DNA from 4 places in the Micromonospora sp. M71_S20 genome. Region 1 is predicted to be linked to each of the others. Evidence: riboswitches for the same ligand, from Rfam matches in the RefSeq annotation. Region 1 holds a riboswitch; each other region holds the start of a gene.
What was found. Region 1 has a riboswitch for cyclic di-AMP ahead of DER29_RS11360 (C40 family peptidase). Riboswitches for the same ligand answer to the same signal wherever they lie in the genome.

Region 2: linked by a shared signal. The riboswitch ahead of DER29_RS09100 (hypothetical protein) and the one ahead of DER29_RS11360 (C40 family peptidase) in region 1 are both predicted to bind cyclic di-AMP.
Region 3: linked by a shared signal. The riboswitch ahead of DER29_RS26120 (hypothetical protein) and the one ahead of DER29_RS11360 (C40 family peptidase) in region 1 are both predicted to bind cyclic di-AMP.
Region 4: linked by a shared signal. The riboswitch ahead of DER29_RS01690 (C39 family peptidase) and the one ahead of DER29_RS11360 (C40 family peptidase) in region 1 are both predicted to bind cyclic di-AMP.

Annotation. Positions count from the first base shown of each region.
Region 1 covers NZ_RCCV01000001.1:2,489,321-2,496,995, reverse strand. The annotation lists gene DER29_RS11370 (NlpC/P60 family protein) at 1-317, shown strand, start outside; gene DER29_RS11365 (N-acetylmuramoyl-L-alanine amidase) at 382-2,406, opposite strand; cyclic di-AMP (ydaO/yuaA leader) riboswitch at 2,645-2,778, shown strand; gene DER29_RS11360 (C40 family peptidase) at 2,791-3,411, shown strand; gene dcd (dCTP deaminase) at 3,482-4,060, opposite strand; gene DER29_RS11350 (pyridoxamine 5'-phosphate oxidase family protein) at 4,139-4,690, shown strand; gene DER29_RS11345 (zinc metalloprotease) at 4,827-5,813, opposite strand; tRNA gene DER29_RS11340 (tRNA-Gly) at 6,235-6,308, shown strand; gene DER29_RS11335 (hypothetical protein) at 6,503-6,799, shown strand; gene DER29_RS11330 (hypothetical protein) at 6,905-7,288, opposite strand; gene DER29_RS11325 (hypothetical protein) at 7,473-7,675, opposite strand, start outside.
Region 2 covers NZ_RCCV01000001.1:2,023,652-2,031,326, forward strand. The annotation lists gene DER29_RS09075 (cation-translocating P-type ATPase) at 1-1,894, opposite strand, end outside; gene DER29_RS09080 (hypothetical protein) at 1,906-2,901, opposite strand; gene DER29_RS09085 (heavy-metal-associated domain-containing protein) at 2,931-3,140, opposite strand; gene DER29_RS09090 (metal-sensitive transcriptional regulator) at 3,292-3,594, shown strand; gene DER29_RS09095 (YibE/F family protein) at 3,909-5,252, shown strand; cyclic di-AMP (ydaO/yuaA leader) riboswitch at 5,419-5,550, shown strand; gene DER29_RS09100 (hypothetical protein) at 5,554-6,570, shown strand; gene DER29_RS09105 (carbonic anhydrase) at 6,669-7,421, opposite strand; gene DER29_RS09110 (MarR family winged helix-turn-helix transcriptional regulator) at 7,632-7,675, shown strand, end outside.
Region 3 covers NZ_RCCV01000003.1:206,168-213,842, reverse strand. The annotation lists gene DER29_RS26135 (alpha/beta fold hydrolase) at 12-947, shown strand; gene DER29_RS26130 (AAA family ATPase) at 1,113-3,230, shown strand; gene DER29_RS26125 (cation diffusion facilitator family transporter) at 3,308-4,225, shown strand; cyclic di-AMP (ydaO/yuaA leader) riboswitch at 4,379-4,510, shown strand; gene DER29_RS26120 (hypothetical protein) at 4,524-5,609, shown strand; gene DER29_RS26115 (SRPBCC family protein) at 5,696-6,163, opposite strand; gene DER29_RS26110 (1-phosphofructokinase family hexose kinase) at 6,341-7,318, shown strand; gene surE (5'/3'-nucleotidase SurE) at 7,315-7,675, shown strand, end outside.
Region 4 covers NZ_RCCV01000001.1:372,132-379,806, forward strand. The annotation lists gene DER29_RS01670 (ABC transporter ATP-binding protein) at 1-636, shown strand, start outside; gene DER29_RS01675 (bifunctional cytidylyltransferase/SDR family oxidoreductase) at 781-2,283, shown strand; gene DER29_RS01680 (CDP-glycerol glycerophosphotransferase family protein) at 2,320-4,044, shown strand; gene DER29_RS01685 (alpha/beta fold hydrolase) at 4,068-4,808, opposite strand; gene DER29_RS01690 (C39 family peptidase) at 4,914-5,759, opposite strand; cyclic di-AMP (ydaO/yuaA leader) riboswitch at 5,985-6,126, opposite strand; gene DER29_RS01695 (acyltransferase) at 6,445-7,675, opposite strand, start outside.

The DNA.
Region 1 (7,675 bases):
GCGCCCAGGTCGGCGACCCGTACGTCTGGGGTGCCACCGGCCCGAACTCGTTCGACTGCTCCGGCCTGACCCAGTACGCCTACAAGGCGGCGGGGATCCACCTGACGCACTTCACGGGTGCGCAGTGGAACGAGGGCAAGGCCATCCCGCGCTCCGAGGCGCGCCCCGGCGACCTGGTCTTCTTCAAGTCCGATCTGAGTCACGTCGGCCTCTACCTCGGCAACGACAAGATGGTGCACGCGCCCCGGGCCGGCAAGCCGGTCAACGTCTCCAGCATCAACACCATGCCGGTGGCCGGGTTCCGCAGGCCCGGCTGATCCGTACCGCGCAACGAGAGGGCCCCCGGTCGGATCGACCGGGGGCCCTCGTCGTGCGGATGGATCAGCGGGGCGCGCCCAGCGGGGACGGCACCACGTTCACGTCGTTCAGGTTGACGTACATGATCCGGTGACCGAACTGGACCTGCACGTACTTGTTGTCGCCCCGGACGACCGTCCGGTCGTGGGGGGCGGAGCCGTCGAACGTGGTGGCCCGGTAGTACTCGCCGGGGAGCAGGTTGCCGACGGCGTACCGCTGGCCGGCCGAGAGGGTGTACTGCAGCGGCGAGATCGTCTGGTACGGCACGCCCTCCGGGTACGCGGCCTGCTCCGGGTAGGCCCGGCCGTACACCGGAATGGTGGCCTTACCGGCCTTCGGGGTCACCACGAGCCCGACGGACCACTTCGCCGTCGGCTTGGCGGCGGGGTTGTGGAACCACCCCTTCTGGCCGAGGTACCAGATCGCGGTCCAGTCGCCCTGCACCTCGGCCAGCGCGTACGTCTGTCCGGCCGAGACCCGGGCGCCGTGGTCGGAGACGTACGTGGTGTTCGGGGTGCCGTCGGGTCGCAGCGCGATGTCGTTGAGCAGCGGCGCGTCGTGGCTCGGCGCGTTGTGCAGGAACAGCGCCGAGGAGCCGCGCAGCGGGCAGGGGGCGGTCGCCGGGGGCGGGTTCGGCACGCCCGGAGGCTGCCGGTTGCAGCCGGTGAAGGGCGGCTGGTTGGTGGCGAAGTCCGGGTCGATGGTGACCAGCCCGGTGCGGTGCGTGCCGGTCGAGAAGAACGGCGCCTTGAGCAGGTCGAAGTAGTGCGACCAGTTCCAGTACGGTCCCGGGTCCCAGTGCATGCCGCGCACGTTCGCGGCGATGGTGCCGGGGACGTTGTCGTGCCCGATGATGTGGTTGCGGTCCAGCGGGATGTTGTACGCCCGAGCCAGGTGGCGGACCAGCTTGGCCGAGGTGCGGTACATCGCCTCGGTGTACCAGGTGCCGTGCCCGGCGAAGCCCTCGTGCTCCAGGCCGATGGACTTGGAGTTCACGTACCAGTTGCCGGCGTGCCAGCCGACGTCCTTGGTCTTGATGTGCTGGGCGATGTGCCCGTCCACCGAGCGCAGGGTGTAGTGCCAGCCCACCCGCTTCGGGTCCTTCACCAGGTTGACGCTGGGACCGAAGTAGCCCTCGGTGTCGTGGATGACGATGTACTCGATCTTCTGCTGCGCGGGCCGGTTCCCCAGGTCGTGGTTGCCGTAGTCGCCCAGCGTGGGGCCGTACTGCTGGTAGGGGGCCGGGATCCACTCGCAGGAGATGTCGCTCGGGCACTCCAGCCCGTCGGGCCGGGTGAGCTTGCGCAGGCGCAGCCGGTCCAGCCAGGAGCGGTCCGGCTGGATCGCGCGGCCGGCCAGCGTGACCCGCTGCCCGTCGTCGGTCACCCGGCTGTCGCCCGTGGCGATGGTGGCGTACACCTCGTTGGCGAAGGCCGCCGCGGCGTCGGCGCTGTCCGCGCCGGAGTACCGGGCCACCGCGCCGTACCAGGCCGCCGGGTCGGTGTCGGCGCCGACCGGGGCGCCGATCTCCTTCTGGTACGCGGCCAGCAGCGCCGCGCCGCCCCGGATGTTCGCCGTGACGTCCGTCCGCAGCGCCTCCTCGCTGGCGCCGGTCAGGTCGGCGGCGGCGTCGACGGTCCGGAGTGCGGCCTCGGCGGGCGGCGGAGCGGCCGGCGGCTCGTGGGCCTCGGCCAGGGACGGGCGGGAGTCGTCGCCGCGCGGGTCCTCGGTGCCCTCGTCGTGGTGCGTGCCGCCGGACATGGCGGCGACGTGCTCGGCGTCGGTGAGGTGCATCGGTCCGTAGCCGCCGCTGGTGCTCGGCGTGCCGGCGTTGGTGTCCCAGCGGGACTGCAGGTAGGAGACCCCGAGCAGGACGCTCTCCGGCACGCCGTACTCGGCCGCCGCGGCGGCGTACTGCTGCTGCCGGTCGTCCACCGGCGCTGCTGCGGCGGCGGATCCGGCGGCGGTGAGCGGCGTCGCCGCCATGGCGGCGGCCACGGCGGCGGCCAGCAGGACGCGTCTGCTCCTCGATGTCGCTGACAGGTGCATCAGACCCCCAGTTCGGACGGGCGAAGTTGGGGCCACCTTCGCCCCGCCCGCCGCCTCTGGTCAATACCTTTCCGTCAGACACTTCAAAAGGAAGGAAATCTTCGTCGCCCGGGTTGCGGATCCGCCCGGCCCGGGTGGGTACGGAGTGTCACTGCCCGCAGGGTTGCGGATCGATAACGGTCGTCTCTACTCTGGTCATTCGTCGGCCGGTGACAATCCGTCCAACCAGGGCGGTGACGGTCCGACACCGCCGAGTCGCTGAAGAGCGAGCCGGGGACCCAGGTTCCCCGGGGTGAATCCGCAGTCCTGCGGTAGGGCGCCCCTTCCCGCCCGAACCCGTCAGCTAACCCGGTAGGCGGTCCGGAAGAAGGAGTACGAAGCCCGGTGGCACACCATGCCCCGCGGCCACCGTCGACCCGGTCGGCCCTCGCCGACCCGGTGACGGCTGCGCCGCGCCCACGCTGGTACCGCTGCACCACCGCCCTCGCCGCCCTGGCCGCGTTCGCCGTCGTCCTGGCCGGCGGCGCCACGGCGGCCCATGCCGAACCGACGGTCGCCGAGATCGAGCGGCAGATCGACGAGGACTGGAACAAGCTCGAACCGGTCATCGAACGGCACAACGCCACCCGGCAGGACCTGGCCGCCAGGCGGAAGCAGGCCGACGCGCTCGCCGCGCAGATCGGGCCGCTGGAGAAGCAGGTCGACCAGGCGATGGCGGGCGCCGAGGGGCCGAACTCGTACGACTGCTCCGGCCTGATGCTCGCCGCCTGGGCGAAGGCCGGGGTCTCGCTGCCGCACAACGCCGCGCAGCAGCGCCGGGCCACCGCGACCGTCAGCCGGGGCGAGCTGCGCCCGGGTGACCTGGTCTTCTACTACAGCGACCTGCACCACGTCGGCATGTACGTCGGCGGGGGCTGGGTGGTGCACGCCTCCCGCGCCGGGGTGCCGATCAAGATGAAGAAGGTCGACGACGGCCCGATCCACAGCTACGGCCGGCCCGGCTGAGCCGGCGGGACGGGCCCTCTCCCGACGCCTCCCGTGCGGGAGGCGGGTCCGTCCCGGCCCGCTACGTGAGTCAGCGGGTCGGCCAGGTGCGCCAGTGCTGCCAGGAGCGGCTCGGGGTCGGCCCGCGCTGTCCCTGGTAGCGCGAGCCGTAGACGGCCGAGCCGTACGGGTGCTGGGCCGGCGACGAGAGCCGGAAGATGCAGAGCTGCCCGATCTTCATGCCCGGCCAGAGGGTGATCGGCAGGTTGGCCACGTTGGACAGTTCGAGGGTCACGTGACCGGAGAAGCCCGGGTCGATGAAGCCCGCCGTGGAGTGGGTGAGCAGGCCGAGCCGGCCCAGTGAGCTCTTCCCTTCGAGGCGGCCGGCGAGCTGGTCGCCGAGCGTGATCACCTCCAGCGTCGAGGCGAGCACGAACTCGCCCGGATGCAGCACGTACGGCTCGCCCTCCGGCACCTCGACCATCGACGTGAGGTCGTCCTGCTGCTGGGCGGGGTCGATGTGGGTGTAGAGGTGGTTGTTGAAGACCCGGAAGAGCTTGTCCAGGCGTACGTCGATGCTGGACGGTTGCACCAGCGCGGGCTCGAACGGCTCCAGCGCGAGCGTGCCCGCCTCGATCTCGGAGGCCAGGTCGCGGTCGGAGAGCAGCATCCGCACACCTTAGCGAGCGATGCGCGTGACCTGCGTGTCGGAGTGCATGTTCGAACGTTTGTTCGATAGAATGTCCGCATGGCTTCCTGGTCCGAATTCGCCGCCGACGAGCCCCGCCTCGCCGACGGGATCCGCCTTCTCATGCAGCAGTACGGGCCGGGCTTCGGCTACCTGGCCACCGTCCGCGCCGACGGCGGCCCCCGGGTGCACCCGGTCTCCCCGGTGATCACCGACGAGGGGCTCTTCTGCTTCGTCGTCGACTCGCCCAAGCGGCGCGACCTGGAGCGCGACGGCCGCTACGCGCTGCACTCCTTCCCGCCGGAGGAGAGCGACGACGAGGCCTACGTCGCCGGCCACGCCCAACCGGTGACCGATCCGGCCCGGGTCGCCCGGCTGGCCCGCAGCCACCGGGCCGCGCCGCAGGTCGACTGGCGGGTCTTCGAGTTCACCGTCGACGTGGCGATGCTGGCCCGCCGTGAGTCCGGCGTCGCGGGCGGCGCCGGCGAGGGGCACGGCCGGCCCGCCGTCCAGGTGTGGCTCGACCCCCGCGCGGCCGCCGGCGGCACCGCGCTCATGCCCGAGACCCGGTCGGGGTGCGCCGGCGACCACGCCGCCCGCCCCGCCGCCTGAGACGCGGTGCGGCGCCCTGGGCCGTCCCCCCTCCGGGGCGCCGCACCGTGACCCCCGCCCCCGTGTGCCCGGCCGCACAGACACCGGTGCCGGCCCCGTCGAGCGAGGCCGGCACCGGCGCGGTCGTACGGCGGAACTACGCCGCGCGGTACGCGTTCCAGGCGGTCAGCATGCGGCTGGCCTGCCCGGCGGTGAACTGGTACATGCAGGAGTCGTAGCTGTAGTCCATGAAGTTGGTGATCGGGTCGACGCCGGGCGCGGTGCAGGTGTCCCGACCGGTCGGGCAGCCCGAGGCCGGCGACGCCTCGGCCGCGGTGTCGCTGACGCTGTCGCCCGAGCCGGAGCAGCCGCCCTGGAAGGTGTGGTAGAGGTTCAGCCAGTGGCCGACCTCGTGGGTGCCCGTGTCGCCCTGGTTGTAGTTGGTGGCGGTGCCGCCCGGCAGCGACTCGCTCAGCACGACGACGCCGTCCATGCTGCTGAGCTTCCGGGTCGGGAAGGTCGCCCAGCCGAGCAGGCTGTCGCTCAGCTCGCCCAGGTAGATGTTGAGGGTGTTCTTGCCGCCCGTACGCAGCGAGGTCTTCATCGACCGCTCCGCCGAGGAACCCTGCACGATCGGGTACCAGGACGGGTTCGTCACCCGATTGATCTTCTGAAGCTGGAAGCTGAACGCGGTGGACGCGCCGCCGGTCGCCCCGCTGAACGACTGGTTCAGCACGCTGATCTGCGAGTTGATCATCGAGTCGGGGATATTGCCGCCGGCCCGGGTGCTGTTCTCCTGGATCACGTGCACCACCACGGGGATGGTGACGGTGGCGGCCATCGTGGAGGCGCCGGCGCCGGCGCGGAACCGCGCCCGCTCGCGCAGGGCGGCGGCCAGGTCGGCCTCGCGCTCGCGGGTCTCCGCGAGGGTCAGCTCGTTCGGCTCGTGCTTGGCACCGCCGCCGGGCTTGACGCGGGCGTCCGAGTGGACGTCGGCCGGCTCGACGCAGACCTCGCTCGGGGCGGCGGAGAAGGCCGAAGCGGCCGGCACGACGCCCACGGCGGCGGTGCTGAGCAGCAGCGCGAGGGTCGTCGACGCGACACCGGCCGTACGCCGGGTCAGCAGGTTGGGACGGAGTCCCATGGGCCCACCTCTTTCTGGCGGCGCGACAGGGGGTGTGTCACGCCGTGGCTGGAACGTTGGGCAGACGTTACAATCGATCGAGGTATTTGAGAACGCCCATATGTTGCCGCCGTGGAACTTTTTCCTGGCGGTACGCGTTCCATGATCGACGTACGGCGATGGGGGTGCGGCTCGCGGTCCCGGTTCGGACCGGGGCGCGCGGCTCGGGCTCGTCGGGTTGCACGACGAGGCGGCTCGTGGCTGGCGGTGGCGCGGCGAGTGGTGGGGCGGCTGGCGGTGGTGCGGCGGGCGGTGGCGCCACGCAATCTTGGTGAGTTCGGGCCCCTATGGGGGCCGTTTGCTGCCAAGATCGCGGCGCGGGTGGTGTCGGAGGGGTACCTGGGTGCACCGGCGTGACGACTCAGGTACAGTGGTGCCGCCTGCGGGTGTAGTTCAATGGCAGAACATCAGCTTCCCAAGCTGACAGTGCGGGTTCGATTCCCGTCACCCGCTCCATACGAAAGGCCCTGGTCAGGACGCGAGTTCCGGCCAGGGCCTTCGGCGTTCCAAGGCCAACGATCATGACGCGTGCCATCAGCCCCCGGTCATTCCCGGCCTGCTGGCGACCTCCGGTCGACATTGGACGGCCACGGCCACGGCGACGGCGAGATTCGCTAGCTCCCACCGCCAGCGTCCTCGATACTCACGACGTGATCGACAAAGACCCTCAGGCCCCGTGGCTGCCTCGCGTTCCTCACCCGGCTGACAGTGCGACGCTGCCTATCTACATGGTCATCTTCTTCTTCCTGGGTCTCGCCGGATTCGCCGCACACGGGCTGTCAGACGGCAGGGAAGCACTCGTCATTGCGGGCATCGTCTCGGGAGTGTTCTTCACGTGCTTCCTGATCCTGTTCGCGATCTACTGGACCGGATACCTACTGAAGGGACACGCCAGCTGGCAAGCCGAGCGCCAGGCTGAGTCCGATGGGCCATCCACGGGCCAGTAGCCAGAGGGCTGAGCGGGCACGGGCGGGTACGAGGCGCAACCAAACCGGCCACCGGCGTTTGCGCATCACGGCCGGTGGAGCCGCCCCTTCATGCGGACGGCACGGTCACCGCTTGCCGCCGGCCGGAGAGGCGGAGGGCCGCCGGGTGCGACGGTGCTGCCACAGCGCTCCGCCGAGAAACAGGACTCCCAGCCACAGATCCGGCCAGATGCTCCCTTCCGGCGCGAACACGCGGGCGTCCTTTGCCCAGTTCGACTCCTGAAGGTGAACCACCGTCATCGTTTCGCCGACCTCGGGAGATCCCTTCCAGGCCCAGAGATTCGTCTCGTCCCCTGAACTGACGCGTACCCGCACGAAGTCGCTACGGCCGCCGTGCCGCCCGTCCACGACCTCGGCCTGGGTGGTGACACCATTCGCGTTGAGGTAGAGCCCCTGACCGACGGTGAACAGGGCGAAGAGCAGCAGGAGTACGCCGGCGGCCGCTGCCAACCCCGTGCGCCATCTGCCCAGGCTGGGAGGCGGAGCCATGATCGGCTCGTAGCGGGGATGGGGAGGGGGCATGCGATGAGCATGCCAGGCAACAGCGGAGCGGGCCGCGGCCGTCAGGGCACCGGATCACCTTGCGGCTCGTCATGCGGACGGCTCCGCGGCCGTCCTCGGGGGTCTGACATGATCACGCCGTGCCCGACTCCGAGCCACCGAGGGCAGTTCGCCCGCTGGAGCCGCCTCCGCCGGCGGCGCGCACCGAACTGTCCACGCTGCTCGTGCTGCTGCTCACCTCGGTCGTGCTACTGGCGCTCTGTTTCGGCTGTGCTGCCTCCTGGCTGTACAACTGACCGAGGTCCGGCTCGTACACGTTGCACTCGGACTTGATCG
Region 2 (7,675 bases), 470 kb from region 1:
CCTGGAGCCGCCGCACGACGTCGACCTTGTCGGCGGGCAGCACCTCGGCGATCACCTCGTCGATGCCCAACTCGGCGGCCACGGCGCGGGCGACGGTGGTGTTGTCGCCGGTCAGCAGCACCGGCGTCAGGCCGAGCGCGCGGAGCTGCGCGATCGCCGCCCGGCTCGTCGGTCGGACCACGTCGGCCACCGCGAGGACCCCGCGGGCCCGGCCGCCCCAGCCGGCCAGCACCGCCGTGCGCCCCTTCGCCTCCGCCGTGGCCGCCGCCCGCGCGACCTCCTCCGGTACGTCGAGGCCGTGCTCGCGCAGCAGTCGGGGCCGGCCGATCAGCACCTCCCGACCGTCGACCGTCCCGCTCACGCCGAGCCCCTCGGCGTTGGCGAAGCCGGTCACCGGCGGCAGCGTGCCCGCCTCGGTCGCCCCGGCGGCGATGGCCCGGGCGATCGGGTGCTCGGACGCGGACTCCAGCGCGCCGGCGAGCCGCAGCAGCTCGGCGCGGTCCTCGCCGGCCGCCGGGACCACGTCCACCAGGGTCATCCGGCCGGTGGTGACGGTGCCGGTCTTGTCCAGCACGACGGTGTCCACCTGCTTCGTGGACTCCAGCACCTCCGGCCCCTTGATCAGCACGCCGAGCTGCGCGCCCCGGCCGGTGCCGACCAGCAGGGCGGTCGGCGTGGCCAGCCCGAGGGCGCACGGGCAGGCGATGATCAGCACCGCCACGGCGGCGGTGAACGCGGCGGTGCCGCCCGACCCGCTGCCGAGCCACCAGCCGAGGGTGCCCACCGCGAGGGCGATCACGATCGGCACGAAGACGCCGGAGATCCGGTCGGCCAGCCGCTGCACCGCGGCCTTGCCGGTCTGCGCCTGCTCGACCAGCCTGGCCATCTGGGCCAGTTGGGTGTCGCCGCCGATGCGGGTGGCGGTGACGACCAGCCGGCCGCCCGCGTTGACGGTCGCGCCGACCACGGAGTCGCCCGAGCCGACCTCGACCGGGACGGACTCGCCGGTGAGCATGCTGGCGTCGACCGCCGAGGTGCCCTCGTCGACCACGCCGTCCGTGGCGATCTTCTCGCCGGGCCGCACCACGAACCGGTCCCCCACCACGAGTTGGTCCACCGGGATCCGGGTCTCCGCGCCGCCGCGCAGCACCGCGACGTCCTTGGCGCCCAGTTCGAGCAGGGCGCGCAGGGCCGCGCCGGCGGTCCGCTTCGCCCGCGCCTCGAAGTAGCGGCCGGCGAGGATGAACACGGTCACCCCGGCCGCCGCCTCCAGGTAGATGTTGCCGGCGCCGTCGGAGCGGTTGATGGCGAGGCTGAACGGGTGGGTCATCCCCGGCGTCCCGGCCGTGCCGAGGAAGAGCGCCCAGACCGACCAGCCGAACGCCGCCAGGGTGCCGAGCGAGACCAGGGTGTCCATGGTCGCCGCGCCGTGCCGCAGGTTGATCCAGGCCGCCCGGTGGAAGGGCAGCCCGCCGTAGACCACGACCGGGGCGGCCAGGGTCAGCGACAGCCACTGCCAGAAGTCGAACTGCCAGGCGGGCACCATCGCCAGCACGATCACCGGCACGGTGAGCACGGCCGAGACCCACAGGCGCGTACGCAGGCCGCGCAGCTCGTCCACCGGCTCGGCGGCCGGTTCGCCACCGGCGGGCGTGGGCGGGGGCGGCAGGGCCGCCGTGTAGCCGGTCTTCTCCACCGTGGCGATCAGCTCGTCCGGGGTGACCTCGTCGGCGTACCGGACGGTGGCCTTCTCCGTGGCGTAGTTGACGGTGGCGGTCACCCCGTCCATCCGGTTCAGCTTCTTCTCGATCCGGGCGGCGCAGGAGGCGCAGGTCATGCCGCCGATCGCCAGCTCGATCTGGTTCGGTGCCGTCAGCAGGGGCTTGGTGGTCATCACGCTTCCCGTCAGTCGTGCCCGTGACCGGGGACGCCGTGGCCGGCGTCGGCGGTCGGGGAGTTCGTGACGGCGGGCGTGCCCGCCGTCGGGGAGCCGGTCGTGGCCGGGACACCCGGCGCGGTCGGGCTGCCGGCGACGACGGTGAACTCGGCGGTACGCACGACGCCGCCGTGCTTGAAGTCCAGGTAGAGCCGGTAGGCGCCCGCCGACGGCATTTCCGCCGAGAAGCTCACCTCGGGGCCGGGTCGCGTCCGCCCGTCGCCCGGCTCACCGTGCGGGTGCACGTGCAGGTACGCCAGGTCGCCCTGGCGCAGCGCCACCAGGTGACCGTACGCACCCAGGTAGGGCTCCAGGTCGGTGACCGGCGCGCCGTCGCGGCTCACGGTCAGGGTCAGCTCGGCGGTGCGGCCGGGCTGCGGGGCGCCGGCGAGCGTGACGGTGTAGCCGTCGACCGTGGTGCTGGTGGCCGGCGCGGGCAGGGGCCGCCCGGTCAGTGCGCCGGGGACGGTCACGTCGACGCCGAGGGTCAGCGCCTCGCCCCCGGTCGGGGTGAAGTCGGCGAACGCGCGCCAGACGCCGGGCCCGGCGAGCGGCGAGTCGACCCGCCAGGTGCCGTCGGGCGCCATCTCCGGGTGCACGTGCCGGAAGCCGGAGAGATCGCGGCGGGCCACGATCAGGTGCATGCGCTTGTCGTGCGCCACGTCGTACGCGGTCACCGCCCGACCGTCCGGGCCGGTGACCTGGAAGGCGAACTGCCCGGCCGGGGCGTCCACCGGACGCAGGGTGTAGCCACGGTCGGAGACGAGCAGGCCGCCGGGCAGGTGCGCCGCGCCGTTGTCGCCCCCGTGTCCGGCTCCGCCGTCCTCGCCGTGCCCCCCGCCGGCCTCGTGCGGGGCCTCGGCGGGCGGCGCCACGGGGTCGGCCACCCGGCCGACCCCGTACGTCGCGCCGAACACCACCGCGAGGCCGAGGGCGAAACCGCTCAGCTTCGTCGCCGTGTTCATGGTGTACCTCGTTTCCCCCGTGCCCGATCTCAGGCGCCGACGAGGTCGTAACCGGCCTCGTCGACGGCGGAGCGCACGGTGTCGGTTTCCAACGGGCCCTCGCTGGTGACGGTGACCCGACCGGCGGCGACGTCGACCTGGACGTCGCTGACGCCCGGGATCGCGCCGACCTCGGTGCTGACCGCGGTGGCGCAGTGCCCGCAGGTCATGCCCTGCACCTGGTACGTCGTGGTGATCATCGAACTCTCCTCTCGCCGCCCCCAGCATATACCCCCCGGGGGTAAATCGGAGGCGGACCCGTGCCCGTGCCTTTGTACCGGTACCCGGTGGGGGTATCCCGGCCAGGAACGAACGTACCATACCCCCGAGGGGTAAGCTATCCTCGTCCCCATGACCACACCGACGCCCACCCCGATCAGGGGTTACACCGCCACCAAGGACCAGCTGCTCGCGCGGCTGCGCCGCGTCGAGGGGCAGGTCCGTGGCATCGAGAAGATGGTTGACGAGGACCGCTACTGCATCGACGTGCTCACCCAGATCTCCGCGATCCAGGCCGCCCTGGACAAGGTCGCGCTCGGCCTGCTCGACGGGCACGCCCGGCACTGCATGCACGAGGGCGCGGCCGAGGGGCGCGCCGACGAGATGGCCACCGAGATGATGGCCGCCGTCGGCCGCCTGATGAAGCGCGGCTGACCCGCCCCGCCCCTCGGCCCCGCGACGAAACGCGGGCACACGGCGACGCCACACCCCGACACCACCCGCACGACCTGCGCCCGGATGCCGGGGTGGCTACCATTCGGCCGGTGGCCCTCCGGATTCCGCACCGCCCGCCCCGCGCGCCGCGCCGGGCGGCGGCACCGACCACCCGCGACCGGACGGAGGCCCGGGACCGCGGTACGTGACCGCACCGCCGCACGGAAGCGATCCCCGTCCCGGCCACGCGGCGACGGGTGAACCGACCGGCCCGCCGGCACGTACCCCGCCCTGGATTCGTTGGGAGAAACTCGTTGGGCGCCGACCACACCCGTCCCGCTCCGTCCGCCCCGCCGAGGGTGCGGCGGATCCTCGTCGCGACGGTGGTGCCCCTCTTCGTCGCCACGCTGATCGCCGCCCTGGTGCTGTGGCCGTGGGACGCGCCCGACCCGCCGACCGGCACCGACGCGCCCCGCTACCACGGCACGGTGACGCGGGTCGTGACGGAGCCGTGCCCGCCCACCCCGGAGATCCCGGAGGGGAGCCCCGGCGGGTCGCAGGGCCCCTGCGGCAGGGTCACCGTACGGGTGCAGGACGGTCCCGACGCCGGCCAGCAGGTGGAGACGCCGGTGCCCGCCGGCCCCGGCGCGCCGACCGTCGCCGTGGACGACGAGATCATCCTGGTCGAGCTCACCGACCCCGCCGACCCCACGGCCAGCACCTACAACATCGCCGAGCACCAGCGCGGCAAGCCGCTGGTCTGGCTGGTGGCGCTCTTCGCGGCCGCCATCGTCGCCTTCGGGCGGTGGCGCGGGCTGGCCGCGCTGGCCGGCCTGGCGGCGAGCTTCGCCATCCTGCTGACCTTCGTGCTGCCGGGCATCGGCGCCGGGAGCCCGCCCCTGCTGGTCGCGGTCGTCGGCGCCGCGCTGATCATGTTCGTGGTGCTCTACCTGACCCACGGCGTGACCGCGCAGACCTCGGTGGCCGTGCTCGGCACGCTGGGCAGCCTGGTGCTGACCGGCGTCCTCGGCACGATCGCCACCGCCGCGACCCACCTGACCGGGTTCGGCTCCGAGGACGCCACCACCCTGTCGATGTACCAGGCCGACGTCGACCTGCACGGGCTGCTGCTGGCCGGGATCATCATCGGCTCCCTCGGGGTGCTGGACGACGTCACGGTGACCCAGGCCGCCACGGTCACCGAGCTGGCGCACGCCAACCCCGGGCTGTCCCGGACGCAGCTCTACCGGGCGGCGACCCGGGTCGGCCGGGCGCACATCGCCTCGACGGTGAACACCATCGTGCTGGCGTACGCCGGCGCCTCCCTGCCGGTGCTGCTCCTGCTGACGGCCGACTCGCGGGCGGTGACCCAACTTCTCACCAGCGAGTTCCTCGCCCAGGAGATCGTCCGCAGCGCGGTCGCCACCCTGGGCCTGATCGCCGCCGTGCCACTGACCACCGGGCTGGCGGCCCTGGCGACCACGGCGGGCCGCCGCGGCGGGGACGCCACCGACCGCGCCGCGCCCGCGCCGACGCCCCGGCCGGCCACCGACCGGTCCGAGGCGCTGGAGGCCCTCAGCGGGCCGCGCGGAGACACGCCGTCCGCCGCTCCCGCCGGATGGCCCGACCGGGACAGGAGCACGGACACCGCATGGTGACACTCCTCAGCGTGACCGAACAGGACGTACGGCCTGATAAACGCGTCACTGCTCACCGTCCGCCATTACGAAATAACGCATTTAGTCGGCTTAGGGACGTAGATCCCCGGGAGTGTTCTCGGGTAACCTCGCTGCCGGTCACCGCCGAAGGCGCGCAGCGGCGCCTGCGGTGCCGCCGCCCAATCGCCGCGAGGCGAACCGGGGACCCAGGTACGTGGGGTGAATCCGCGACAGCGGTAGGGGCCACTTCCGCCCCGAACCCGTCAGCTAACCCGGTCGGCGGTCGACGGAAGGGAAAACTGTGACGGCACCCCTACGCCGCTGGTTGACGCCCGTGGTGGCCGTACTCGCCGCCCTGGCGGTCTTCGCCGGGCCTCTCCCGGCGGCGGCCGCGGCCACCCCGCCCCAGCCCTCCGGGCACGGGGACGACGAGCCCAAGCTGCTCGACGACCTCATCGAGGCCCGGAACCGCTCCTACGTGCAGGCCAAGGCGAAGCTGAAGAAGTCGGAGGAGCGCCAGCTCGAACTGGCCCTGGAGGTCAACCGGGCGCAGGCCGAGCTGAACGCGCTGGCCCCCCAGGTCAGCCAGATCGCCGCCCAGTCCTACCGCACCGGGCGGATCGGCGCGGTGTCCATGCTGCTGGACACCGCCAGCCCCGACTCGTTCGTCAGGCGCGCCGCCGCCCTCGACGAGCTCAACCTGGTCAACTCCAAGAAGCTCGCCGAGGTGAACGCGATCAAGGACCGCGCCGAGCAGGCCAAGCTGGCGCTCGATGCCGAGGTTCGTGAGCAGCAGAAGCTGACGAACGAGATGGCGCGCGGCAAGCGCGAGGCGGAGAAGGCGCTCGCGCTGGTCGGTGGCAGGGGGCTGACCAGCGGCAAGGTGGTGGCCACCTCGCCGGTGGCGAAGATCGCGCCGGGGCGTACCGCCGACGGCGACTGGAAGCCCCTGTCCTGCACCGAGAACGACCCCACCACCTCCGGCTGCATCACCGCCCGCACGCTGCACATGTACAAGGAGGTCAAGCGGGCCGGCTTCAACCGGTTCGTCGGCTGCTACCGCTCCGGCGGGCCGTACGAGCATCCGAAGGGCCGGGCCTGCGACTGGTCGCTGCAACGCAGCGGCTTCTCCCCCTGGCACAACGACGACACCTACATGTACGGCAACAACCTCACCGCGTTCCTGGTCCGCAACGCCGACCGGCTCGGCATCTACTACGTGATCTGGAACAGACAGATCTGGTTCCCGGCGACCGGCTGGAAGTCCTACAGTGGCCCGTCGAACCACACCGACCACGTCCACGTGTCACTGCTCTAGCCGGACCGCACGCACACAGAGGGCCGCCCCCCGCCGGACGCGGGAGCGGCCCTCTGTCGTCGTGCGGGCCCGCCGCGACGATCCGTCGGCGGGCGGAGTCAGGCGAGCGCGGCGCTGGCCGCCGGCTCCGGCGCGTCGGCCCCACGGGCGGGCACCGAGGCCACCGTCCGCACCTCGCCGGCGGTCAGCCGGTACGACATGCCGACCACCCCGCAGCGGCCGGCGGCCACCTCCGCGGCGAGCACGGCGGAGCGGCCCAGCATCGCCTCGACGGTGTACGCGATGTGGATGTCGACGATCCGGTCGATGTCGTCCACCCCCTCGGCGGCGGCGCGGCGCAGGCTCGGCACCACGGCGTCCACCACGGCGCACAGGTGCCCGACCGGCGGGGTGCCGGTGGCGTCCGCCGCACGCGCCGCCTGGACGGCCCCGCAGGAGTCGTGCCCGAGCACCACCACCAGCGGCGTGCCCAGGACCGTGACGGCGTACTCCACGCTGCCCAGCACCTCGGGGCCGATGGTGTGCCCGGCGGTGCGGACCACGAAGAGGTCACCGAGGCCACGGTCGAAGATGATCTCGGCGGCGAGCCGGGAGTCGGAACAGCCGACGATCACCGCGAAGGGATGTTGCCCGTCGGCGACCGCGGCGCGGTGCCCGGCGTCCTGGTTGGGGTGGCGCGGGGCGCCGGTCACGAACCGCCGGTTGCCGGCGTGCAGCTCGGCGAGCGCCTGCTCGGGACTCGCCGGGACGGCGAACGTGGTGCCGACGTCGGCCGGTACCCCGCCCGTGGTCGACACCGAGAGCGTCCGCTCCGGGCCCGGTTGAGTTCCTGGCGATCCGGGACGACTCATCCCACACCTCGCTCCGCACGTGAACGGCCTGGTCACCCGGGCCGACGCTGGACGCGGGCTGCCACCACCGTCACACGCACTGCAAGATACGTCAAGGTATGCGTGATATCCATTTCATATGTTCGCCGGGCCCGGCGCGGCGGCGGTCGGGCCCTCCGCGCGTCCGCCGGCGCGAGGGCACGCAGCAAAACACGTAGCAGGGGCCATACGATGGCGGACATGGCGACGACAGGGGAGAACGGGAGCACCCGCAA
Region 3 (7,675 bases), on a different contig from region 1:
GGGAGGTGACGATGCCGGAGCACGTCGAGGTACGTCTTGCCGACGACGTACGCCTGCACGTCGAGGCGACCGGACCGGCCGACGCCGAGGTCACGGTCGTGCTGCTGCACGGCTGGACGCTCGACGGGCGCGCCTGGCACCGGCAGCTCGCCGACCTGCGGCGACGCTTCGGCGACGCGGTACGGGTGGTGACCTACGACGCGCGCGGCCACGGCCGGTCGAGCTGCATGGCGCTGCCCACCGCCACCGTGGCCCAGCTCGGCGACGACCTGGTCGCGGTGCTGGACGAGGTGGCCCCGACCGGTCGTGTCGTGCTGGTCGGCCACTCGATGGGCGGCATGACGATCATGGAGTACGCGCACCGCCACCCCGAGCACTTCGCCGCCCGGACGGCCGGGCTGGTCTTCGTCTCCACCACCGCCGAGGGCCACACGCACACCGCCTACGGCCTCTCGCCCCGGATCGCCCGGCTGATCCGGCTCGCCGAGACCACCGGGGCCGGCGTGCTGGCCCGGTGCGGGGCCTGGCGACCGCCCCGGGCGCTGCTGCGCGCGCTGCGTCCCAGCATCCGCTGGATGCTCTTCGGCGACCGCTGCGACCCGCACGACATCCGGCTGGTCACCTCGGCGGTGGCCCGGGCCACCCTCCGCTCGATCGGCGGGTTCCGCGCCTCCATCGGGGCGCAGCACCGGCTGGACACCCTCGCCGAGCTGGCCCACCTGCCGGCCGCCGCCCTGGTCGGCGACCGGGACCGGCTCACCCCGCCGCCCTGCGCCGAGTCGATCGCCGGCGCGCTGCCGGCGACCGAGCTGACCGTCTGCCCGGGTGCCGGGCACATGCTGATGATGGAACGCCCCGACGAGGTCAACGCGGCGCTCGGCGGCGTGCTCGGGCGCGTGCTCGCCGCCCCCGGGGCCGGCGCCACCGCCGTCGCCCGGGCGGACTGAGCCGGGCCGCCGGGGAGCGCGACGCGGCCCCCGCGGGCGTGACGCGGGTTCCTTTCCCACACCGGTCGCGCCGCTGGTTGCGCGCGGGCCGTACCCTCTTGCGGTTGGCCTGGCGCGGTCCGCGCGGTTCGCGCCGCCCGCCGCCGACGTCAGGAGGAGCGAGCGGTGAGCGACCAGACCACCCTGGAACAGGAGATCGCCGTCGAGCAGCGGCATCTCGACCGGGTGTACGCCCGACTGGCCGAGCTGCGCCGGTCGGCGGTCAGCGCCGAGAAGGAGGGCTACCGGCTCGCCCGGGTGGGCAACTTCGGGGCGCTGGTCGAACGGGACGCGATGGTGTTCCACGCCGCGCGGCGGCGGCACATGCTGGACGCCGAGCACGAGGGCCTGGTCTTCGGTCGGCTGGACCTGCTCGACCGGCAGGTGCTGCACGTCGGGCGGCTCGGCATCCGGGACGACGACGCGTCCACCCTGGTGGTCGACTGGCGGGCCCCGGCCGCCGCCGCCTTCTACCAGGCCACCCCCGCGCAGCCGCTGGGCGTGGTGCGGAGACGCACGATCCAGTCCTCCGCCGAGCGGGTCACCCGGATCGAGGACGACCTGCTCGATCCGGTCGCCGCGCCCGCCGACATGGCGGTGGTCGGCGACGGCGCGCTGCTGGCCACGCTGTCGAAGGCCACCGGCCGGGGGATGCGGGACATCGTCGCCACCATCCAGCGGGAGCAGGACGAGGCGATCCGCTCCCCCGGCTCGGGCGTGACGATCGTGTCCGGCGGTCCGGGCACCGGGAAGACGGCCGTCGCCCTGCACCGGGCCGCGTACCTGCTCTATTCCGACCGCAGCCGGTTCGCCGGGGGCGGCATCCTGGTGGTGGGCCCGTCCTCGGTCTTCGTCGAGTACATCGCCTCGGTGCTGCCCTCGCTCGGCGAGGACACCGCCACCCTGCACTCGCTGGGCACGCTCTTCGCGGGCATGACCGCCACCCGCACCGATCCGCCGGCGGTGGCGGCGGTGAAGGGCTCGCTGCGGATGCGGCGGGTGCTGGAGCGGGCGGCCCGGGACGCGGTGCCGGACGGCCCGACCGAGCTGCGCCTGCTCTACCGGGGCGCGCTGCTCCGGCTGGAGCGCCGTGAGCTGGACGGCATCCGCGACCGGGCGATGCCGCGGGGCGCCCGGCGCAACGAGGTGCGCCGGGCCGGCTTCGACGGGGTCTTCGCCGCGCTCTGGGCGCAGGCCCGCAGGTTGGGCGTCGGCCGGCTGCCCGAGCAGCGCGCGTTCGAGGACGAGATCGCCGAGCGGCCGGAGTTCCGGGAGTTCCTCAAGGCGTGGTGGCCCCGGCTGCACCCCCGGCACGTGCTGGGCTGGTTGTCCCGCCCGGACCGGCTGCACCGCTACGCCGGGGGGATCCTCTCCCGCGCCGAGATCCGGCTGCTGACCGACGCGTACCGGAGCCTCGACGCCGCCGGGCTGACGATCGCCGACATCGCGCTGCTCGACGAGTTGGACGCGTTGCTCGGCAAGCCGATGCGGCCGGCCCGGGCGAAGCGGGACCCGTTCCAGCTGGCCGGCGGGGTCCGCGAGCTGAGCACCTTCGCCGACCGGCAGCGCGCCGCCCGCGACGCGGCCCGGGAACGCCCCGACGACTACCGGGAGTACGCGCACGTGGTGGTCGACGAGTCGCAGGACGTCTCGCCGATGCAGTGGCGCATGATCGGCCGACGGGGTCGGCTGGCCTCGTGGACGGTGGTGGGCGACCCGGCGCAGACGGCGTGGACGGGGGATCCGGAGGAGCTGACCCGCGCCCGGGACCAGGCGTTGGGCCGGCGCAAGCGGCACCACTTCACCCTCACCACGAACTACCGCAACTCGGCGGAGATCTTCGCGGTGGCGGCGGCCGAGATCCGTCGGCTGCACCCGGACCTCCCGCTGCCCAGGGCGGTGCGCTCCACGGGCGTCGAACCGGTCGAGCTGGCGGTGCCGCCGGCGGAGCTGGAGGCCGCGGTGGTGGCGGCGGCCGGCGCGCTGCTCGCCGAGGTCGAGGGCACGGTCGGCGTGATCACGCCGGTGCCCCGCCGCGACGAGGTGGCCGGCTGGCTGGGCGGGCTCGGCGCGCCGCGCCTACAGGTGGTGACCAGCCTGGAGGCCAAGGGCATGGAGTACGACGGGGTCGTCCTCGTCGCCCCGAGCGAGATCCGGGCCGACCCGGGGTCAGGGGTGCGGACGCTCTACGTGGCGCTGTCCCGGGCCACCCAGCGGCTGACCACCGTCGACCCGATCGGCTGAGGATCCGTTACTTGCATACATAGCGATGTCAGCATAAATTGAACGCGAATCCGGACCCCCAGAGGGAGGATGAGCGCGTGGGCGCAGGTCATGACCACCATCACGGGTCGGTGGCGAACGCCGCCCACCGCCACCGGGGCCGGCTCTGGGCGGCGTTCGGGCTGCTCGCCGGCCTGATGGTGGTGGAGGCGGTGGCGGCCTTCCGCACCGGCTCACTGGCCCTGCTGAGCGACGCCGGGCACATGTTCACCGACGTGCTCGGCATCGGCATGGCGCTCGCGGCGATCGCCGCCACCCGGCGGGCGGGCGCCGACCCGCAGCGCACCTTCGGCCTCTACCGGCTGGAGGTGCTGGCCGCGCTGGCCAACGCCGCGCTGCTCTCCGGGGTCGCGGTCTACGTCGTGATCGAGGCGGTGCGCCGCTTCGGCGACCCGCCCGAGGTGCTGGCCGGCCCGATGCTCGTGGTCGCCGTGCTCGGCCTGCTCGCCAACGTCGGCGCCTTCGCGCTGCTGCGCTCCGGGGCGAAGGAGAGCATCAACGTCCACGGCGCGTACCTGGAGGTGCTCGGCGACCTGCTGGGGTCACTCGGGGTGATCGGGGCGGCGCTACTGATCGTCACCACCGGCTGGTGGTGGGCGGACCCACTGGTGGCGGTCGGAATCGGCGTGTTCATCCTGCCGCGCACCTGGCGGCTCGGGCGGGCCGCGCTGCGCATCCTGGTGCAGGCCGCGCCGGAGCACCTCCAGGTCACCGCGGTGCACGACCGACTGGCCGCCGTGCCCGGCGTCGCCGAGGTGCACGACCTGCACGTCTGGACGCTGACCTCCGGGATGGAGGTGGCCTCGGCGCACCTGACCATGGCCCCCGGCGCGGAGGTCGGCGCGGTGCTGGGCGCCGCCCGGGCCGCGCTGCACGACGACTTCCAGATCGAGCACGCGACGTTGCAGATCGAGCCGGGAGCGTCGCCCGGGGCCTGTGGGGCGGTCGAGTGGTAATGAGGACAACCTTAAATCTGGGAGGGTATTGTGGCTTTATGCCGGATTTGACTGTTAGTGGACGCACACCGTCCGTCACCTGCGGTGCACCAGTCACACCGGCACCGGTAGGCTCGGCTTCGGCCTCCGCCAGGCGGCACCCACCGGTGCCGGCGGTGGCCGCCGCCTAATCGCCCGACGGGGCGAACCGGGGAACCAAGTTCGTGGGGTGCATCCGCGTCAGCGGTAGGGATCTTCCGTCCCGAACCCGTCAGCTAACCCGGTCGGCGGCTGACGGAAGGACATGTGTATGCCAGTGATGGCACCCGTACGACGACGTGCCGCCCGCACGGCGGCCCTGATCGCCACGATGATCGCCCTCGGCGCCGCGGTGGCCCCGGTCACCGCCGCCCCGGCGGCGGCCGCCACCCGCGCCGGCCTGCTCGCCGCGGCTCCCGGCCAGGACGAGGAGGGCGGCACGCCCGCCCTGCGGGCCCAGTTGGAGGCCGCCAGCAAGGGCTACCTCGACGCCAAGCGCGCCCTGGACACGTCGGCCAAGCGGCAGCAGCAGCTCGCCGCGCAGCTCAAGACCACCGAGGTCGAGCTGACCGCGCGCACCGCCAAGGTCGGCGAGATCGCCGGGGCCGCCTACCGCACCGGCCGGCTCAGCGTGGCGTCCGCCCTGCTGAACAGCAGCTCCCCGGACGGCTTCATGGACCGCGCCGCGGCCCTCGACGCGGTGGCCGCCAAGGAGGACCGGGCCCTGCGCGAGCTCCAGGCGACCCGGGACGAGGCCACCCGCACCAAGCTGGCCCTGGACGGCGAGATCCGGGAGCAGCGCAAGCAGGTCAGCGTGATGGCCAAGCGCAAGGAGCAGGCCGAACGGGCGCTGACGGTCGCCAACCGCGAGCAGCAGCAACAGCGGCAGCAGTCCGCGGGCGGCGGCTCCTCGCCGGGCGGCACGTCGAGCAAGACGGCGAAGGCGGCGCCACGCAACTCCGACGGCTCCTGGCCGCGCGAGTCGTGCAGCGTCAACGACCCCACCCCCGCCAACGGCTGCATCACCCCGCGCACCCTGCACGCGCTCAACCAGGCCAAGGCGGCGGGCTTCACCCGCTACGTCTCCTGTTACCGCCCCGGCGGCTCGGGCGAGCATCCGAAGGGCCGGGCCTGCGACTTCGCGGCCCAGAAGGGCGGCTTCGGCGGCGACGCCACGGGCGGCGACCGGACGTACGGCAACAACCTGTCGGCGTACTTCGTGCGCAACGCCGACCGGCTCGCCGTGCTCTACGTGATCTGGTACCGGCAGATCTGGCTGCCGAGCAGCGGGTGGAAGTCGTACAGCGGGGCCAACGGCGACCCGTCCAGCGACCACACCAACCACGTGCACCTGTCGGTCTACTGACGCCCGCGCCCCGGCGACCCGCCCGGCGCGGGGTCGCCGGGGCACGACGGCGCCGTCGCCTCCGGCCGGGCCTGGCTGCTTCGCGGTCAGCCGGCCGGCGGCCCGGGCGGGTTCGTGTCGAGGGCCGCGGCGAGGCGCGCGGCCAGCCCGAGATGGGCGGCGCGGGCCTGGCGGAACGCGTAGCCGAAGAGCGGCGCGGGCGCGGCGAGGGTGATCTCGACCTCGATGCGGACCACGCCGTCGGGCTCCGCCCGCAGCCGGGTGTGGTTGCGCACCGTGGTGGCGGGCCACTGGCGGGCCACCGTGACGATCTCGTCCGGATCGTCGACGAGGACGTCAGCGCGGTAGGTGATCGGCAGGCGCACCGGCCCGGCGGCCAGCCGATCGGTGATGGCGTAGCTGGCGCGCGCGCCGGGACGGGGTGGCACCCGACGGACCCGGACGATCAGCGGGTGCAGGTCCTCCTGCCGGGCGGGGTCGGCGAGCAGTGCCGCGGCCTCCGCGAGGGAGCAGCGCGCCTGGACGGTGTAGCTGAAGGAACTTCGCCTGAGCACGCCGTCTCCCAGCGTCGGTGGTCGCCCGATCGTCGCGCATGCCGGGCGCGCTGGCAACGCCGCGCCGATCCCGCCCGGAGTCCGGACGTCCGGCCGCCGATCCCACTACGGTCAGCTGATGAATGGTCACTGCACGTGTCGGTCGGCGGAGGGCGGGCGCATGAACGGGTACGACGGATGAGCGGGCACGTGATGGTCTTCGCGCCCACGCCCCGACTGACGGTGACCGTCGACCAGCCCAGCGAGGAGCCGGAGCTGCACCTGCACCCCGGCGGGCAGGGCGTCTGGCAGGCCCGGATGGTGATGTCGCTCGGGGTCGACGTGGTGCTCTGCACCGCCCTCGGCGGCGAGATCGGCCAGGTGCTGGAGCCGCTGCTGGTCAGCGAGGGGGTGAACCTCAAGGTGGTGGTCCGCGACTCCGGCAGCGGCGGCTACGTGCACGACCGGCGCGAGGGCTCCCGGCAGGAGATCGTGGACGTGCCCGGCCAGCCGCTCAGCCGGCACGAGCTGGACGAGCTCTACAACCTGGCGCTCGGCGAGGGCCTGCGCGCCACGGTCAGCGTGCTGAGCGGGCCGAACGAGCCGTCGCTGGTCCCGGCCGACCTCTACCGGCGGTTCGCCGCCGACCTCGGGGCCAACGGCAGCCGGGTGGTGGTCGACCTCTGCGGCGAGCACCTCGACGCCGTGCTGGACAGCGGCGTCTTCTTCCTCAAGGTCAGCCACGAGGAGCTGATCGCCGACGGCCGCGCCGACGGCGAGGACGAGGAGCAGCTCACCCGTGCCCTGTACGACCTGCATGCCGGCGGCGCCGAGAACGTGGTGGTGAGCCGGGCCGACAAGCCCGCCCTCGCCCTGGTCGACGGCGAGGTCTTCGAGGTCGAGATGCCCCGACTGGAGGCGGCCGACCCGCGCGGGGCGGGCGACTCGATGACCGCCGGGGTGGCGGCCGTGGTGGCGCGCGGCGGTGACGTGCGCACCGCGATCCGTACCGGCGCGGCGGCCGGCGCGCTGAACGTGACCCGGCACGGCCTCGGCACCGGCCGGCTCGACTCGATCACCGGCCTGGTCGACCGGGTGCGCCTCGTGCCGGCCGGCAGCCGGCCGCAGGAGCGGACCAGCCCCGACGAACTGGCCGACCGGGCGGCCGGGCGATGACGCTGCGGGTACTGGTCACCAACGACGACGGGATCGCCGCGCCCGGCATCCAGGCGCTCGCGCGGGCGGCGGCGGACCGGGGCCTGGACGTGGTCGTCGCCGCGCCGCTGGAGGAGGCGAGCGGCACCAGCGCCGCGATGACCGCCGTGGAGCGCGACGGGCACGTGGTGGTCCACGAGCACCCGCTGCCGGAGGCGCCGGGGGTGCCGGCGTTCGCGGTCGGCGGCTCCCCCGGCTTCATCGCGCTGATCGCCGTGCACGGCGCCTTCGGCCCCCCGCCGGCGGTGGTGCTGTCCGGCATCAACCGGGGCGCGAACGCGGGACGTGCGGTGCTGCACTCGGGCACCGTGGGTGCGG
Region 4 (7,675 bases), 2.1 Mb from region 1:
AACATCCAGGAGGTGCACGCGGTCAAGGGGGTCAGCTTCACCGCGTACCGGGGCGAGGCGGTCGGGCTGATCGGCAGCAACGGCTCCGGCAAGTCGACCATGCTGCGCGCCATCGCCGGCCTGCTGCCGGTCAACCGCGGCGCGGTCTACACGCAGGGGCAGCCCTCGCTGCTCGGGGTCAACGCGGCCCTGCTCAACGACCTCTCCGGCGAGCGCAACGTCGTGCTGGGCTGCCTGGCCATGGGCATGTCGCCCGAGGAGGTGCAGCGGCGGACCCCGGAGATCATCGACTTCTCCGGCATCAACCAGCGGGGCGACTTCGCCTCGCTGCCGATGCGCACCTACTCCTCCGGCATGGGGGCCCGGCTGCGCTTCTCCATCGCCGCGGCCAAGAAGCACGACGTGCTGCTCATCGACGAGGCCCTCGCCACCGGCGACAAGATCTTCCGCAAGCGCAGCGAGCGGCGGGTGCGGGAGCTGCGGGAGGGCGCCGGCACGGTGTTCCTCGTCAGCCACCAGCTCTCCTCGATCCGGGACACCTGCGAGCGGACGATCTGGCTGGAATCGGGCGTCCTGCGCATGGACGGCCCGACCGACGAGGTCGTCCGCGAGTACGAGGCGTTCAGCGGCAAGTAGCGCCCCGGCGCACGTACGGCATCCGCCCGGTGCCGGCCGACCGCGTCGCCCCGTGGGGGCGGCGCGGTCCGCGCGTTAAGGTTCATCCGGTCGCCGCGCGGGCGGAACCTTCTGTTCACGCACCCTGAGAGTGAGGCTTCGGCAATGACGCAGGACCACACCGCTGGCCCGGACGCCGCACCGGAGAACCCGGCACCGTGGCGGCCCTCGCGGACGGTGGCGGTGGTGCTGGCCGGCGGCACCGGGACCCGGCTGGGCCTCGGCATCCCGAAGCAGTTACTGAAGATCGCCGGTAAGCCGATCATCGAGCACACCCTGGCGGTCTTCGAGGCGGCGCCCGAGATCGACGAGATCGTCGTGCTGATGGCCACCGGCCACGTCGCCGACGCCCAGCAGATCGTCGACAAGGCCGGCTTCCGCAAGGTCACCAAGGTGATCGAGGGTGGCGACACCCGCAACGCCACCACCCGGATCGCGCTCGACGCCGTCGGCGAGGGCGACTGCAACATCCTCTTCCACGACGCGGTGCGGCCCCTGGTGAGCGGCCGGATCGTCCGGGAGTGCGTGAACGCGCTCTGGACGTACTCGGCGGTCGACGTGGCCATCCCGTCGGCCGACACGATCGTTCAGGTCGACGAGGACGACTGCATCACCGACATCCCGGTGCGCTCCTCGCTGCGGCGGGGCCAGACGCCGCAGGCGTTCCGCTCGGGCACCATCCGCGAGGCCTACCGGCTCGCCGAGGGCGACCCGCACTTCGCCGCCACCGACGACTGCGGCGTGGTGCTGCGCTACCTGCCCGGCACGCCGATCAAGGTCATCGACGGCTCCGACGAGAACATCAAGGTCACCCACCCGGTCGACGTGCACCTGGCGGACAAGCTGTTCCAGCTCGCCGCCGCGCAGGCGCCCCGGGTGACCGACGAGCGCAGCTACACCGAGGAGCTGACCGGCCGGACCATCGTGATCTTCGGCGGCAGCTACGGCATCGGCCACGACCTCGCCGAGCTGGCCCGCCGCTACGGCGCGCAGGTCTTCCCGTTCAGCCGCTCCAGCACCGGCACCCACGTCGAGCGCGCCGAGGACGTCGAGGCGGCGCTGAAGACCGCCTTCGAGGCCACCGGCCGGATCGACCACGTGGTGGTCACCGCCGGCATCCTGGAGAAGGGCGCCCTCGCCGAGATGGACCAGGAGACCATGGACCGGGTGCTCCAGGTCAACTTCGTGGGGCCGGTCATCGTGGCCCGCCAGTCGCTGCCCTACCTCCAGCAGACCAAGGGTCAGCTGCTGCTCTACACCTCCAGCTCCTACACCCGGGGCCGGGCCCGCTACGCGCTCTACTCCTCCACCAAGGCGGCCCTGGTCAACCTCACCCAGGCGCTCTCCGACGAGTGGGCGGAGTTCGGCGTACGGGTCAACTGCGTCAACCCCGAGCGGACCGCGACCCCGATGCGCACCAAGGCGTTCGGCGAGGAGCCGGAGCACACCCTGCTCGCCGCCGAGACCGTCGCCCGGTCGTCGCTGGACGTGCTGATCTCGGACCTGACCGGTCAGGTCATCGACGTGCGTCGCGCGCCGGGCGAGGTGCCGGCCCAGCCGGGGCCGGCGCGGGTGGAGCGGGACGCCAGCCCGGCCGACGCCGGCTGACGCGGATTTCGGGCCACGGCGGGAAACGGAGCCGACATGCGTGGTGACCTGGTTCGGAAGCTGCTCGCCCGCGCGCTGGCCACCGGCCTGGCGGTGCTGGCGTTCCTCGTCGTCGCGCTGACCGGCGCGACCGGCTGGGGGCTGGGGCTGGCCGTGGCCGCCCTCGCGGCAGCCACCTGGGAGCGGCGGGTGCGGCCGGGCGCCGACAACGCCGCCGAGACCGCGCTGGTCGCGGCGGCGATCCTGGTCGGGTACGCCCGCCGCCTCGACGCCGGCTTCGATCCCGCGCTGGCCGTGACCGCCCTGGTCCTGCTGGGGCTGGTGCTGCTGGTCAACCCGCTACGGGACGCCGGCGGCCTGGAGGTGCGCGCCGCGAACCTGCCGGTGCGCTCCTGGACGCCGCTGGTCGCCGCCCGCCTCGGCGACGCCCTGGCGGGGCTGCTCGCCCTGCTGGCGCTGGCGGCCGCCGCGGGCCTGCCGGCCGGTGTCGCGCTGGCGGCCGTGCTGCTGGTGGCCGCCGCCGCCGGGGCGATCGGGCTGGACCTGGCCCGGCGCCGGTTCCGCCCGGGCGCGGGCGGCTCGGCGGTGTCCCGCGCGCTGCGCCGGCACCGGCCCGAGTTCCTGCTGCACTTCTCCGCGCCGCCCGGCTCGGAGTACCAGGTCACCATGTGGCTGCCGTACCTGGAGCGGATCGGCCGGCCGTTCCTGGTGATGGTGCGCGAGCCGGAGTTCCTGCCGTTGATCGCGGCGGCCACCAGCGCGCCCGTGGTCTACTGCCCCACCACCAGGGCGATGGACGAGGCGCTGGTGCCGAGCCTGCGGGTGGCGTTCTACGTCAACCACGGCGCGAAGAACAGCCACTGCATCCGCTTCACCCAGCTGACCCACGTCCAGCTGCACCACGGCGACAGCGACAAGGCCCCCAGCGCCAACCCCGTCTCGGCGATCTTCGACCGGATCTTCGTCGCCGGCCAGGCCGCCATCGACCGGTACGCCCGCGCCGGGGTGGACATCCCGGCGGAGAAGTTCGTCGTCGTCGGCCGCCCGCAGGTCGAGTCGATCGAGGTACGCCCCGAGCCGGCGCACGGCCGGACCAACCCGACCGTGCTCTACACGCCGACCTGGACCGGGCACAACGCGGACGCGAACTACTGCTCCCTGCCGGTGGCCGAGACCCTGCTGCGCCGGCTGCTCGACCGGGGCGCGACGGTGATCCTGCGCGCCCACCCGTACACCTCGCAGAACCCGGCCTCCGCCCGGCAGCTGGGCCGGCTCACGGAACTGCTGGCCGCGGACCGGGCCCGCAGCGGCCGGCAGCACGTCTTCGGGGCCGCCGCCAGCCGGGAGCTGACCCTCACCGAGTGCGTGAACCGCTCGGACGCGCTGATCTCCGACGTGTCCGGGGTGATCTCCGACTACCTCTACTCCGGCAAGCCGTACGCGGTGACCGACATGGTGGACTCCGGCGACCGGTTCCCCGAGCAGTTCCCGCTCGCCGGGTCGGGCTACGTGCTGCGGCGCGACATGTCCAACGCGGACGAGGTGCTGACCGCGCTGCTGGACACCGATCCGCTGGCTCCGGCGCGATGGGCCACCCGGAGCCGCTACCTGGGTGACTTCCCCGCCGAGTCGTACGCCGAGGCGTTCCTGGAGGCCGCGCGGCGCCAGCTCGACGGGGAGTGGAACGCACCTGCCCCGCGCGCCGGCGGGGCCGACCTGCCGCTCGACCCGGACGAGGCGACACTCTCCCCCGCCACCTGACGCCCTGCCTCGGGTGGGAACGGTCAGCGGTAGTCGACGAGGTCCAGGACCGCCTCGGGGGCCTCGACGTGGGCGTTGTGCCCGAGGCCGGGCAGGGTGGCGACCGGCACGCCCAGCTCCCTGAGCTGGGCGTCGGTGACCATGGGGTCGTGCTCGCCGCGGGCCAGCAGCACGGGCACGTCGGTCGCGGCCAGCAGGGCGGGCAGGTCCGGCGCGCCCACGCCGAACGCGGCCGGGTCCATCGCCAGCCGCCAGCGACCGTCGACCTGCCGCAGCCCGGCCTCCACGACGGGATGGTCCGGGGCGAAGAGCCCGGTCAGTCCGGCCACCCGCAGGTAGCGGCGGGCGGCCTCGTCCCGGCTGGCGAACCAGGTCACCGGCCGGGCCGCCAACTCACCCGCCTTCGCCAGCTCCGCCGGCGACCAGACGGCCTTGATGCCGAGCCCGACCATGGCGTCGACGGGCAGCCCGGCGCTGCGGGCGGCCAGTGCCAGACCGACCACCCCGCCGAGGGAGTGCCCCAGCACGACGAGCCGGTCCCCCGCCGCGAGCCCCGCGGCGATCCGCGCGGCCAGGCCCGGGAACGAGTACTCCGGCAGCGGTGGCGACCAGCCGTGACCGGCGAGGTCCGGCGCCAGCCACCGCCCCGCCCACCGACGCTCCAGCAGCGGCGCCCGGGGCAGCCACACGTCGCCGGTCGCACCCATGCCGTGCAGCAGCAGGAGCACCCGCCGGCCGTCCCGGTCACCCGACTCATCGACCATGGGCGCAGTGTGCCACCCACCGGACGCCGTGAGCGAGGGCCGTGACCCGGACACGACATCGGGCGCCGGCCCCGGAATCCGGGGGCCGACGCCCGACGGTGTCGCTCAGGCGGAGTAGCCGCGGGTGGCGGCCCAGTTCGCGAGGGCGATGGTGCTGATCCAGTACGAGGCGGTCGCCGGGTTGGCCGAGTCGGCGATCTTCACCAGCCGCCCCTCGTCCTGGTAGCCGACCACGGCGATGTAGTGGCCGCCGGGGAAGGAGTGCCAGCCGCCGTCGGTGTCCGTGGCGCTGCCGGCGACGTTGACCACGACGCCCCGCCCGTCGGCGATGGCCGCGACGACGTCGGCCTGGAGCCGGTCCATCTGGGCCGGGGTGGCCGCGCCACCAGGGATCATCCGGGTCCGGTACGGGTCGCCCTTCACCACCGCGTTCAGCACGCGGGTGGTGTCCTGGGCCGAGTCGGTGCCCATCTGGTCGGTACCCAACTGGGCACCGAGGGCGTCCTGGCTGCGCACGATGCCGGCGGCGCTGAGGGCGTGCCGGACGGCCGCCGGACCACAGTTGTAGAAGGTGGTCTGGGCCTGGTAGTCGTAGTCCAGGGTCTTGGCGGCCGGGGGCTTCGGCGGCTCCGGCTTGCGGGTCAGGTCCGGGTCCGGGGCGGCGCTGGAGGCGCGGGCCGACGGGGCCGCGCTGGACGCGGCCGGGGCGGCGCTGGACGGGGCGGTCGCGGCCCTGGCCTGGCTGCGCGAGGCCGCGGTGTCGTCCCGCAGTTCGGTCGCGGCCACCGGGGCCTGCGCGGCGGCGGGGGCCTCGTCGGCTCCGGCCAACAGCGCGCCCGTGCCCGACGCCAGCACGAGCGCCGCGGCGGACGCGGCGGCCAGCTGGTACGGACGCTCGGACGTGAGGCGACGCAACTGTCGCTTGAGGTGGTGCTTCACGGTTTCCTCCACGGGCTCGGGGGTGAGCGGCCGTCGGTCCGCGCCGAGGGCAGAACGGACCGACCGCGCGGACGGGCGTCCGGGCGGGTGTGGGCCACTCAGGGGATGCGCCCGGGATGCCGGGCGACGGACGGTGACCGGTGGGTCAGCTCGTGACCTGGGGGCGGACGAGCGCGGGCACCGCGGCGCCGTGGAGACGGCGGAACCGAGGGGTGGACGGGTGTGGCATGAGGATGGAACTCCTTCCGACACCGCCGACCGGGTTAGCTGACGGATTCGGGCGGGAAGAACGCCCTACCACGGGCCCACGGGCCCGCGGATTCACCCCAACAAGCACTGGGTCCCCGGTTCGTCGTTCACGATTAGGCGGGTCGGCGCGGCGTCGCCTCTGGCGATCGGGTACCGCACCGGACGCGCCGACATTACTGGCCGGTCCGCGCCCTGCCAACCCCGTCCCACCTGCTTAAACCTTGATCGGGAGACAATTTTTGCGGGCACTTCGCCACTGACGCGACTCAATGGGACGACCGTTTCTGCGGGCGCCTCCGGGTGATAACGGGACGAGTGGCGGACATCGGCGCCGAAACCCCGGCGGGAATCGACCGGGCCGCGCCGGATGACCGGTTCGCCGACGGGGTGACCGGCGTCACCGAAACGGTCGGGATTTCGTCGGCGGGCACTGCGGTCGCCGGGGCGGTCAGCGCGAGTCGACGTACGCCGGTCGGTGGTCGTCGTGCGGATCGGCGGTCCGGGGGCGCGGCACGGCGTTGCCCCGCTCCCCCGGCGGCGTCGCCCCGGGGCCGCCGGAGTGCGTCCCGGCGTCGCCCCCGTCCCGCGGCGTCGCCCGGGCCAGCCTGCGCGGGGTGAGCAACCGCATCATCGGCGTCTCGACGACGCGGTGCAACAGGCCGGCCAGGGCCAGGTTGACCAGCAGGAAGCCGAGCACCACCGCCGGCCCCCGCCAGCCGGTGAAGCCGACGCCCCAGTCGCCGGTGAGCCGCAGGACGGTGATCATCACCAGGACGTGCACCAGGTAGAAGGCGAAGGAGACCTCACCGAGCCAGATCATCGGACGGGACCGCCACGGCGAGCGCCGCCCGCGCACGTCCGCGTCCGCGGCCGCGGCGATGACCAGGATGTACGCCACCGAGAGCAGCGCCGCCCACAGTTCGGCGCGGACCCACTGCGCGGCGACCACCCAGGTCGCCACGAAGACCAGGCTGGCCAGCGGCAGGCCCGGCCCACGCCACCGGCCGCGCCGCATCAGCTCGGCGGCGGCCACGCCCATCCAGAACTCCAGCGACCGCACCGGCGGGAAGATCTGGGTGAACCACCAGCGGCTCTCCTCCGGCACCAGCGCCTGGGCCGGCCAGAGCGCCAGGATGAGCAGCGGCACCGCGACCACGACGGCCCACAGCGCCCACGGCCGGGCCCGGCGGATCAGCGGCAGCGCCAACGGCAGGCAGAGGTAGAAGAAGAACTCGCAGGACAGCGACCAGCTGACGGTGTTGATGCTGTAGAAGTGGCCCGGCCGGGGGTCCCACGCCTGGAGGAGGAACAGGTTCTCCACCGCGACGAACCGGTCCACGGGGTCGGCGAGCCAGGCCGCGACCGCCAGGGCCGCCGCCCACAGCACCACGTGGCTCGGCCAGATCTTGGCCACCCGGCGCCGCCAGAACGCCCGACGGGTGTCGGTGGGTCGGGCCGACCAGACCAGCACGAAGCCGCTGAGGATGAAGAAGAACTGCACGCCCGACAGGCCGAGGGCGAAGGCCCAGTCCACGACGGCCTTCTGGCCGGGCTCGGCGATGATGCCCATCGTCGCCACGTGGAACCCGAAGACGAGCAGGGCGGCGACCCAGCGCAGCCCGGTCAGCGACGGCAGGCGGCTGGCCGGGGACGCGGGCCGGACGGCCGGCGCGGCGGTC